One region of the Photobacterium sp. S4TG1 genome, then DNA from elsewhere that is predicted to be linked to it. Evidence: predicted binding sites of a transcription regulator. Region 1 holds the regulator's gene; the other holds the start of a gene.
What was found. The regulator CRP, encoded in region 1, controls carbon source genes, mostly activating them, when cyclic AMP is high. The targets are predictions, from matches to a motif close to TGTGANNNNNNTCACA.
Positions count from the first base shown of each region.

Region 2: rppH (RNA pyrophosphohydrolase) is a predicted target of CRP. The motif match lies at 3,147-3,162, and genes of this name have one in related genera.

Region 1 is NZ_JAYXUH010000008.1:144,208-150,022, reverse strand. Features, by position in the region: gene VXS03_RS11705 (ABC transporter ATP-binding protein) at 1-818, shown strand, start outside; gene VXS03_RS11700 (hydrolase) at 882-1,874, shown strand; gene VXS03_RS11695 (YheU family protein) at 1,953-2,165, shown strand; gene VXS03_RS11690 (phosphoribulokinase) at 2,317-3,186, shown strand; gene VXS03_RS11685 (OsmC family protein) at 3,253-3,657, opposite strand; gene crp (cAMP-activated global transcriptional regulator CRP) at 4,041-4,673, shown strand; gene VXS03_RS11675 (hypothetical protein) at 4,857-5,051, shown strand; gene VXS03_RS11670 (DUF1338 domain-containing protein) at 5,144-5,815, opposite strand, start outside.
Region 2 is NZ_JAYXUH010000007.1:74,857-80,671, reverse strand. Features, by position in the region: gene VXS03_RS10575 (sulfite exporter TauE/SafE family protein) at 1-129, opposite strand, end outside; gene ptsP (phosphoenolpyruvate--protein phosphotransferase) at 167-2,425, opposite strand; gene rppH (RNA pyrophosphohydrolase) at 2,470-2,994, opposite strand; gene mutH (DNA mismatch repair endonuclease MutH) at 3,740-4,405, shown strand; gene VXS03_RS10555 (sigma-54-dependent transcriptional regulator) at 4,429-5,760, opposite strand.

The DNA.
Region 1 (5,815 bases):
TGGCGTTTTCACAAGGAGTTAAAATTGGTTACTTCGCTCAGCACCAATTAGAAACCTTATACCTTGATGATACGCCGGTTCAACACATGGCTCGCATTGCACCAAACTCAACCGAACAACAGTTACGTGATTACTTAGGTAGCTTTGGTTTTATTGGTGATAAAGCCCTTGAGAAAGTAGGTCCATTCTCTGGCGGTGAAAAAGCACGTTTGGTATTAGCGTTAATCGTATGGCAACGTCCAAACCTATTGTTACTCGATGAGCCAACTAACCACCTTGATTTAGATATGCGTCAAGCACTGACCTTCGCGTTGCAATCTTATGAAGGCGCAATGGTTATTGTTAGTCACGACCGTTACTTACTCCGAGCAACGACCGATGATTTATACTTAGTTCACGATCGCCAAGTAGTGCCTTTTGATGGTGATTTAAGTGATTACCACAAGTGGCTAAGTGAGCAGCAACGTAATGAGCGTCGTGAGCAGCAGGCTGCCAAACCGGATACAAATAAAGACAATAGTGCTGCATCACGTAAAGAACAAAAACGTTTAGATGCTGAATTCCGTAAACAAACCGCACCTATTCGCAAAGAGATCACTAAGCTTGAAAAGCAAATGGATAAGCTTAATGCGATCACCACCGCTGCAGAAACAGCATTAAGTGATAGCTCCATTTATGAGCCTGAAAATAAAGCGCAAATGAATGAACAGTTAAAGCTTCAAGGCGATGCTAAGTCGGATCTTGAAGACATTGAAGTAGCATGGATGGAGCTACAAGAACAATTAGAAGAAATGGAAAGCCAACTTAACGCTGAGTGATCATTGAACGCCGTAGTGATAGTTTTATTACTACGGCGTTTTTATTTGAATCAAGGACATCATATGCAGCCATTCACTGCCGCAAGTGGATTAAGTAATCCCCACCTACAAACCTTATTACCTCGCTTTATTCGTCGCCAGCCTCTTTTCACCCCGACGACTCAACGGCTTGAAATACCTGATGGTGATTTTATCGATCTCGCTTGGACAGAGCAGCCCAATCTCGCGAATCACCACCAACCATTAATGATTTTATTACATGGTTTAGAAGGCAGCTTTAACAGCCCTTATGCTAATGGCTTATTAATGGCAGCCAAGCAGCAAGGTTGGCTTGGGGTCATGATGCATTTTAGAGGGTGCAGCGGTGAATTGAATCGTCATCCACAAAGTTACCATTCTGGTGATATTAAAGATGTACACTTTTTCATTCACTGGCTACGTCAACAATTTCCACAGCGCCCATTTATGGCTGTTGGCGTCTCTCTTGGGGGTAATGTATTGATTAATTACTTAGCGACCTACCCTGATAATAGCGAACTAATTGCAGCTCAAGCAATATCACCACCATTGAACCTTGCTTCATGTTCTGATCGTATTCAACAAGGATTCTCACAAGTTTATCAACGCTACTTACTCACCTCTCTCAAACGTACCGTCGCTAAAAAAATTGACCGTCAACCTCACACAATGCCCATTAATCACCAACAACTGGCATCAATTCGTAGTGTGTGGCAATTTGACCAAGCGATAACAGCACCATTACATGGTTTCAAAAATGCGAATGACTACTATCAACGTTGCAGTGGCTTAAAACAATTAACGAACATTCGCAGTCCTTTACGTATTATTCACGCCAAAGACGATCCATTTATGAATAACGATGTTATTCCATCACAGCCTTTACCCTTCAATATTCGTTATGATTTATCCACTACAGGTGGTCATGTTGGTTTTATTTGTGGCAGCTTACTCAAACCCCAATTTTGGTTAGAGCACACAGTGCCAGAATGGTTTCAACACCAACTCAACTCGCATCAATCACAGCCACTTAAATAATTAATGGCTGACTTTCTTTATCGTGAATTTTAAGAATATACTGCAGTTATTATTTCATTAGTCATTTAAGAAGTTGTAATGATTATTCCTTGGCAAGACATCGCACCAGAAACATTAACCAACCTTATTGAGCAGTTTATTTTACGAGAAGGTACTGATTATGGCGAAGTAGAGATCAGCCTCAGCGATAAAGTGGCTTATGTTCGATGCCAACTACAATCAGGAGATGCGGTGATTGTATTCTCTGAATTACATGAATCAGTGGATATTAAGCTTCGCAATCAAATGTGATCAGCACGTTATTGTAGCGATGACCATTAAAACTTGCCTTCAGTTGCATTTTTATCACTTAATACCGACATTTTAGCAAACCTGTAGTAACATTTATGGTTATCCATTATTTGTTATTAAACCTGTGTTAATCACAACAACAAGGTGAGTTATGTCGGTAAAACATCCTATTATTGCAGTCACGGGTTCATCAGGTGCGGGGACGACCACTACCTCTGAAGCCTTTCGCAAGATGTTTAATATGATGGACATCAACGCTGCATGGCTAGAAGGTGATAGTTTTCATCGCTTCACTCGCCCTGAAATGGATTGTGAAATTCGTAAAGCTAAAGAGCAAGGTCGTCATATCAGCTATTTCGGCGCTGAAGCCAATGATTTTGAACAATTAGCCTACTTTTTCGAGCAATATGCTCATGACGGCAGTGGTAAGTTTCGCCGCTACTTACATACTTTTGATGAAGCAGTACCTTACAATCAAATGCCTGGTACTTTCACCCCTTGGCAACAGCTCGCTGAAAATACTGATGTGCTATTTTATGAAGGATTACATGGCGGTGTGGTTGATGGCGAAACTAATGTTGCTCAGCATGTTGATTTACTGATTGGTATGGTGCCTATTGTTAACCTAGAGTGGATTCAAAAGATTATTCGAGATACTCGAGATCGCGGTCATTCAAGAGAAGCTGTGATGGAATCAATTGTGCGCTCAATGGATGACTATCTTAATTACATCACTCCCCAATTTTCTCGCACCCATATTAATTTTCAGCGTGTTCCAACCGTTGATACATCCAATCCCGTTAGTGCCAAAGGTATTCCAAGTTTAGATGAAAGCTTTGTTGTGATCCGTTTTCGAGGCTTAAAGAATGTTGACTTTCCACATCTCCTAGCGATGATTCAAGGTTCCTTTATGTCACGTCACAACACTCTTGTCGTTCCTGGGGGAAAAATGAGTTTTGCGATGGAGCTGATTATGCGACCGTTGCTTGAACAACTTATTGAAAATGGGAAAATAGCATGAGTAAACACTACAACCAGCGATATTAATAAACGGTTACTAATATCAGCAACCGTCATCGTGGGCGAACTATGCCACAACAATTTCATAGCTGTGACTCATTTCAACACCCTGCCCCAGCATTAAACAAACTGAACAGTATTTTTCAAGCGAGTCAGCCACCACTTTGCTCACTAACTCACTACTTAAATCATGACCAGTAACAATAAAGTGTAAGTTTGCATGAGTGAAAATTCGTGGTGCTTGCTCACGACGCTCAGCAGAAAGATTTACTTCACAAGCCGTGATCTGCTGCTGTAAATCCTGTAAACCACTAACGACATCCACAGAACTACAACCTCCCGTAGCCATCAGTACCAACTCCATTGGGCTTGGGGCTTTTTCACCACCGTTACCATCTAAAACAACACTGTGACCTGAAGCTGATTGGCCAACAAAAGTCATGTTTTCTACCCATTTCACACGTGACTGCATTTTTATATCCTTTAGCTATATTATTTAAAAGTTGAGCTTATTTTTGTTGATAATTCCATCGATGTAAACGTTATTTATTTCGCCTAATGCTAATTGTGTTGCATATTTCTATTGCTAGAATTAGAGAGTAAAACCACTTTGAAACAGCGCTTTTGGTAACTAAGTCACAACGATGTGATCATGTGCACACTTATCTCTCATAAATGAGCGGGTCATCGAGATCAATATCAAGAAAAAGCCCCAAAAAAAGGATACACTCTAAACCAGTTTAAGTTAGCTCGCAGCCCATCAGCTGAGTGAATAAACCCTGCCAACACACAGTTTTGTCGAGTTATCTTTACAGAACATATTGTTGGGCAACATATGCAGAGGAAGTTAGTAATATGGTTCCAGGTAAACCGCAAACAGATCCAACTTTAGAGTGGTTTCTTTCCCATTGTCACATTCACAAATATCCATCAAAGAGCACGTTAATTCACGCAGGTGAAAAAGCAGAAACTTTGTACTACATCGTGAAGGGTTCTGTTGCTGTATTAATCAAGGATGAAGAAGGTAAGGAAATGATTCTTTCTTACCTAAACCAGGGCGACTTTATTGGTGAACTCGGCTTGTTCGAAGAAGACCAAGAACGTACAGCTTGGGTTCGCGCAAAAAGCCCTTGTGAAGTTGCAGAAATTTCATTTAAAAAATTCCGTCAATTAATTCAAGTTAACCCAGATATTCTAATGCGTTTATCTGCTCAAATGGCATGTCGTCTACAAGTGACAAGTCAAAAAGTTGGTGATCTTGCATTCCTTGATGTTACAGGTCGTATTGCACAGACATTATTGAATCTTGCAAAACAACCGGATGCAATGACACACCCTGATGGCATGCAAATTAAGATCACTCGTCAAGAAATTGGTCAGATCGTAGGTTGTTCTCGTGAAACAGTCGGCCGTATTCTTAAAATGCTAGAAGAGCAAAATCTTATTTCTGCTCATGGTAAAACTATTGTGGTTTACGGCACACGCTAATTATTATAGCGATACCGTGATCACCGATGAAACCGCAGCTTATACCTGCGGTTTTTTTTTTCTCTGCATTTCCAAAATTACCTCCATAAAACAATCATTGGCAGCGTCAGTATTACTGTTAAAATTTAATTTGTAATAACACCCATTTGTGTTACATTTTGCTCACAAACGGATATTAAATCAATGATGGCCAATATGGATATTGAACGCTTTTCTGCGAATAGTTTCACCACGGTACCTGGCGTATTAACCACTCAACCCACGACGATTGAAATGACAGGGTTTAGTGATAGCCGCTGTTATCTCGAACAACAAACAGGGTTACGTCGCTGCCCTGCAGATGAATCAGGTGTTTGGGCTTCACCATTAGATAACTAGCCTTATGACAGTGCTTATATGCTAAGCACTGTATTATGTTAATTTGCCTATCGACGGTCTTTACGGCAAATACAACGGCACATCGAAATATACTAGCGATCCGTACTTTCAAATATTTTATTTGCAGAATCAACAACAAACCCTTCATATAATTCGCCATTCGCTTGAGGATAGCGTTTAGCAAATTCATAAAAACCACCTGGGATATTATGAATGCCATCACGAAAGCTGACTCCAACCTTGTCAGCCATAGTTGCTGATTGCTCTAACATAACCTCGGCATTGCCTTTTATCTCACCACCTGCTTGATTAATGACAAATTGATTATGACGCAATAAATGATTGACCTCTTCAAGGTTAGCAAACTGCTCTAACTGATTAATATTGACCGTAAAATGATTCGCACCAAAACCATGGGCCGCAACCCATGCCGCATATTCACTTTCTGCGGCTAAGAACTGGTAGGTTGCAAAATCAAGTTGCCACGGACGCCCTCTATAAACAAAATCAGACTGATGAAAATAATCATCACCCACCTGATCAAGCAATGCCCGTATTGCACGCTGCAATTCAGCGGAGCACCCAGCTAGTTGTAATTCGCTAATAAAGACCTTTGGTAATAAAGGATTGGCATGGATAAATGATTCGGCATACAGTTTTTTAGCACTAAAATGATATTTTGCCTGCGGTTGGTATCCTAAAGCAATAAATGGCGCAGCAAGCACTGCTAATCCACACTTAGGTATTCCAAAACTGCGCAATGC
Region 2 (5,815 bases), on a different contig from region 1:
AGGCAATAGCCATACCAATGCCGGTACCACTAGCAAGCCACCGCCAATGCCCAATAATCCAGCTAACACCCCCACCACGGAGCCTAAGATTAAACACATCAAAAACAGCCACATCACGCTTTCATGCATCATAATCACCCACACATTTTTTCACACTACACCACCGTTATTTATTACCCGCACGAATAAAACCACCTAGGTGATATTGTTCAATAAATGCTGTCGTTAATTGACGAACATCATCAGCAACATCAACTTGTAGCGCCTGAGTTGCTAATGATGTCATATCTGAACCATTAATATGCCGTAAAATATATTTAATTTTCGCAACATTACGCGCATTCATACTCAACGAACGATATCCCATACCAACTAACAACACCGCTCCAACAGGATCGCCCGCCAACTCACCACAGACACACACAGGTAATTGATACCGTTTAGCGCTATCGACAATATGTTTTAAGGCATGTAAAACTGCGGGGTGAAGCGCATCATAGACACTCGCTACCCGCGCATTATTACGATCAACGGCCAATAAATATTGGGTTAAATCATTACTCCCCACTGAGATAAAATCGACCCGTCCAACTAAAGCATGCAATTGATATAACATCGACGGCACTTCAATCATGATACCTATTCGAGGCTTATGCAGCTGTTGTCCTGCCGCTAATGCCGTTTGAGCGACATCGGTATATGCTCGTTCAATTATGGCTTTAGCATCATCGAGTTCATTTATCCCCGAAATCATCGGCAATAAAATATCTAAATTAGTCAGCCCAATACTTGCTCGCAGCATGGCACGTACTTGAATCATAAATATTTCAGGGTGATCAAGCGTAAACCGAATGCCACGCCAGCCAAGAAACGGGTTATCTTCTTCAATGGATAAATAAGGTAATGGTTTATCACCACCAATATCTAATGTTCGCATAACCACAGGTTGGTCGGGATAAGTGTGCAAAATAGCGCGATACTGGTTAATTTGTTCTTCTTCAGAGGGAAAGCTACGCTGCAATAAAAATGGGACTTCAGTGCGGTATAAACCGACGCCATCAATACCTTTGTTTAATGCTAAATGCGAGTCTGCACTTAATCCGGCATTAATATGTACCATGATCCGCTGCTGATCTTTGGTTACTGCATGTTGTTGTTGATCGCATTCAACGATCTTTTCAAGTTCATCATCTTCGCGTAATAAACGGCGATACTCAGCCAACACATGCCGATTAGGATTAACCAGTAAATCGCCACGATAGCCATCAACGACCACCAGATTGCTATGTACTGTTTGAGGCGTAAAATCGACCCCCATAATGGTCGGAATACCCAAGGCTCGCGATAAAATAGCGGCGTGAGAGTTAGCCGCGCCTTCTTGAGCAACCACTGCTGCCAATTTTCCAGCAGGTACGGTAGCTAACATTGCTGCTGTTAATTCACGGGTTAATAATACAATGGGTTCATTCCACTGCTGCTCATTAGGCTTGTCATCACATAAAAAATATAATAGCCGCTGCCCTAACTCTCGAATATCACGCGCTCGCTCTTTAAGGTAAAGATCTTTCATGTTGGCAAAGCGGTTAGAATAAGTCTCAACGACTTGTCTCACCGCCCATTCAGCTTGATCTCCCCCTTCGATATGACGCTTGAGATCCTTACGTAACAAAGGATCATTGAGAAGGTGACTAAACAAGTCAAAAATGGCGAGGGTTTCTTTCTGTAAATCGCTATCAAACCGCTTTCGTAACCGCCTAAATTCTTTACCGGCAGAATCTATCGCAATAGTTAAGCGTTCTTGTTCTGCATGACAATCTAAACACGATGCTGGTGCCACATGCTCTAACAATGGTTGTGTGTCATCCCACCATGCTTTGGCAATCGCGACACCACTTGATGCAGCCGATCCGGTTAGATGAAGTCGATGCCCTTTTTCAAACCACATACCTTGTGCTTTAGCGTGCGCTAAAATTCCCGCCAACTGAGCAGCGAGCGTGACTAAAAAAGATTCTTCACTTTCAGTAAATTCACGTTGCTCGCGCTGCTGAACAACAATAACACCGAGAACTTGGCGTTGATGAATAATGGGAGTACCAAAAAAGGATCGAAAAGATTCCTCTCCGATCCCTGGTAAATGCTTAAAGCGGGGATGTACTCGAGCATCAGCGACATTTAATGGTTCAGCTCGTTGGCCCACTAATCCTACTAACCCTTGATCAAAGCGCAAGCTAATACGCCGTCGAGATTTATTCAGTCCCTGTGTCGCCATCAGGGTATAAACCTGACGCTGATGATCAGCAATGTACACCGAACAACAATCGGTTTTCATTACCAAAGTAGTATTTGAGACTAATTGATCTAATGCATCAATCAATGTGTGAGCGCTGACAACCTTGTCAACAATTTCTCTTAGCTGTGTCAGCATAACGAGCCTTTAATTGTTCCCTGTGAGCCAATAACCTCTACTTACTAATTGCGTTTGTTTTTAATGCGCTTAAATTTACGTTCTTTCCATTCTTTAAATGGCATAGCAACAGCTGCAAACTCCTTTAATGCTCGACGATATACATCACGCTTAAAAGAGACAACTTGCCTTACTGGGTACCAATAACTTACCCAACGCCAACCATCAAACTCAGGTGTTACACCACGCTGCATATTGACCTTGGACTCATCGCATTCCAAACTCAGCAAAAACCACTTTTGCTTTTGACCGATACAAACAGGTTTTGAATCCCACCGTACAAGACGCTTCGGTAATTTATAACGTAACCAGTGTCGGCTTGACGCAATAATCCTGACATCTTTTTTGGTTAACCCTACTTCTTCATACAATTCACGATACATAGCCTGTTCAGGGGTTTCACCTTCATCAATGCCACCTTGCGGAAATTGCCAAGAATGTTGTCCATATCGTCGAGCCCAAAATACCTGGCCATGGCCATTGCAGATAACGATCCCTACATTAGGGCGGTATCCATCGCCATCAATCACTGGACGACCTCAAGTATAAATATCTATTAATAGTGATTTTTTCATAGTAGACGTGATCGGTAAACAAACATTCATCAATATCGCCGAGTTTTACACAATAAAAACCATATTCTGGATAACTTTGCACACTGATTACTTTACAGACAGTCAAATGAGACATATCCCACATTTATTCACTCTTTCTGTGGATAGATTTGTGCAGAAACCTAAAAAAAGCCGTTTTAAGTAATAAATAGCACCTTAACAACATATAATAACAAACAGAATAATGATTTTTTTTAGCTTTAAAAACATAAAGATAAATAAAAAACTACTCTATAATAAAATAAAATAAAGACAACTTTCACATCACCAAAAAACGATCGGTTAAATATCAACCAATAATGACGTTACTCACAATTCCCCCCCTATCACTGTGAACAACACCGCATCATAATGGTTATTTTTGCAACTTATCACTGTATAGATACTCAGTTATACTACAATGAAATATTTTCAAAAAAAAAGCTGTGGATATCTTTTTATTTTAATCTTCGTGTTAAATAACATCGACCTGTCGCTGATAATAAAACCATCAGACCCTGCTATAACATCTATTTAGCGGTCATGATCAACCTTAACCCCAATTGAGATCTAATGATCAACACCGATCCTCCCCCACCACCCCATACGAATATGATAGTATTAATTGCGGTAAAAAATTGAATATAACTGACTATCACGACACTTTATGAATATAAAAATCATGCGTTCAACGCCAAAAACAGAAGCTGAATTACTCAATCGAGCCCAACAATTGGCAGGTATGACTCTCGGCGAATTAGCAGCAATCGCGGGTATTATTCCTCCGCCGAATCTTAAGCGCGATAAAGGTTGGGTTGGTCAATTATTAGAGTGGCACCTCGGTGCAACCGCTGGCAGCAAACCGGTTCCCGATTTTATGGAGCTTGGTATTGAACTTAAAACCATACCGATCAGCTATCAGGGGAAACCTCTAGAAACGACGTTTGTTTGTGTTGCCCCTTTAATTGGTGTGCAAGGGTTACAATGGCACAATAGCCATATCAGACAGAAACTTGCGCGAGTGTTATGGGTGCCCGTTGAAGGAGAGCGAGATATTCCGCTTGAAGATCGTCATGTCGGTTCAGCATTACTGTGGAGTCCAAGTGCTGAAGAAGAAGCACAATTACAGCAAGATTGGGAAGAATTAATGGACATGATCGTATTAGGGCAAGTAGAGACCATCACTGCTCGTCATGGTGAGGTCCTGCAATTACGTCCTAAAGCCGCGAACAGTAAAGTGCTCACAGAAGCTTATGGTGCTAATGGTCAGCCCATTAAAACCTTACCACGTGGTTTCTATCTAAAAAAACAATTTACCGCGCAATTACTACAACAACACTTTATTTAACCGCAAAAATTTTTGCGCATTCATCATGCATGGCTTTGACGAAAACAACGTGGCGGCGGAATTAATTGATGCTTATTTAACAATCGATACATCGTCGCTCGAGAGACACCCAATTCACGTGCTGCTGCCGATATCTGCCCTTTGTTATTTTCTAATACAGTTAACAACGCATTTCGCTCAGATTCTTCACGTACTTTTTTTAAACTTAATTTATCATCCATTAAACGAGGTATATCTAACTGATCCGCTTCAATGCATTTATTTTCAGCTAGCAATACCGCCCGTTTAATTTGGCAAATAAGCTCCTGCACATTACCTGGCCACGGATATTGCAATAACATTGCTTGAGCCTGTTCTGATAAAGATTTAGCAACACTGTTGTATTGGCGCGCATATTTTAATAACAAAAATTCAGCTAAAAAAATAATATCGTCACTGCGTTCACGTAACGGTGGTACTGTGATTGAGACAACATTTAAACGAAAATATAACTCACGTCGTAAACTGGCTAAAGTCACCAAACTCTCAAGCGAGTGATGTGTAACCGAGATAATACGCATATCAACGGCAATCGCATTCCCCTCAGAACCATAGTAACTTCCCTCAGCTAACACTTGATACAGAGACTGTTGGCAAGCGTCAGTGAGTGCAGTAAATTCCTCCAGCACTAACACCCCATTATTAGCAGCTTCAAAAACAGATTGAATTCCATGCTCAGTATCAATCATCCAATCAGCTGTCATGGTTTCACAGTTAACTCGTATTACCTGCTGTTTCGCGCGCGCTGAAGCCTGAAAAATGGCATCAGCAACTAATATTTTTCCGGTTCCTATTTCACCACTGATAACAACAGAAACATCACTTAATGCAACCCGCTTAACTTGATCACGTAATTTTTTCATTACTGTCGTAGAGCCTTGCAAACCTTGTTGACCAAAATTACCTAATTGGGGCCACACCTTACGCTCTAAATTAAGCATTCCAATCTGGTGCCCTATTGTTTGTAATAATCGCTCTGGTGGAACGGGCACCGAAAAATAATCAAGGCAAAAATTAACGATAAATTGGCCTATCGCTTCATTACCAAGTTGCTCATCACGGACTATCGCGATCCAGCGAACTTGTTTATTACGATTAACCATTGCAGAAAAACTATGAATACTGAAGTCATCATGGCTAAGGTCTACCACACCAATGCAAGGACCGATTTCTAACAGTAATGTTTCAGCTGTTCGTAAATCATAACAACGATGACATAACCAACCAGCACTTTCCATTGCTGGTAACCACTGCTGATTATTACCGCCAAAAATAACTAAGGTATTAGGAATAACGGCCTTAGCTTTTTTTACCATCCCAATTGTCATTCATCCCTCCATTAATAACGCAATTATCTCTTTAGTGGTATTT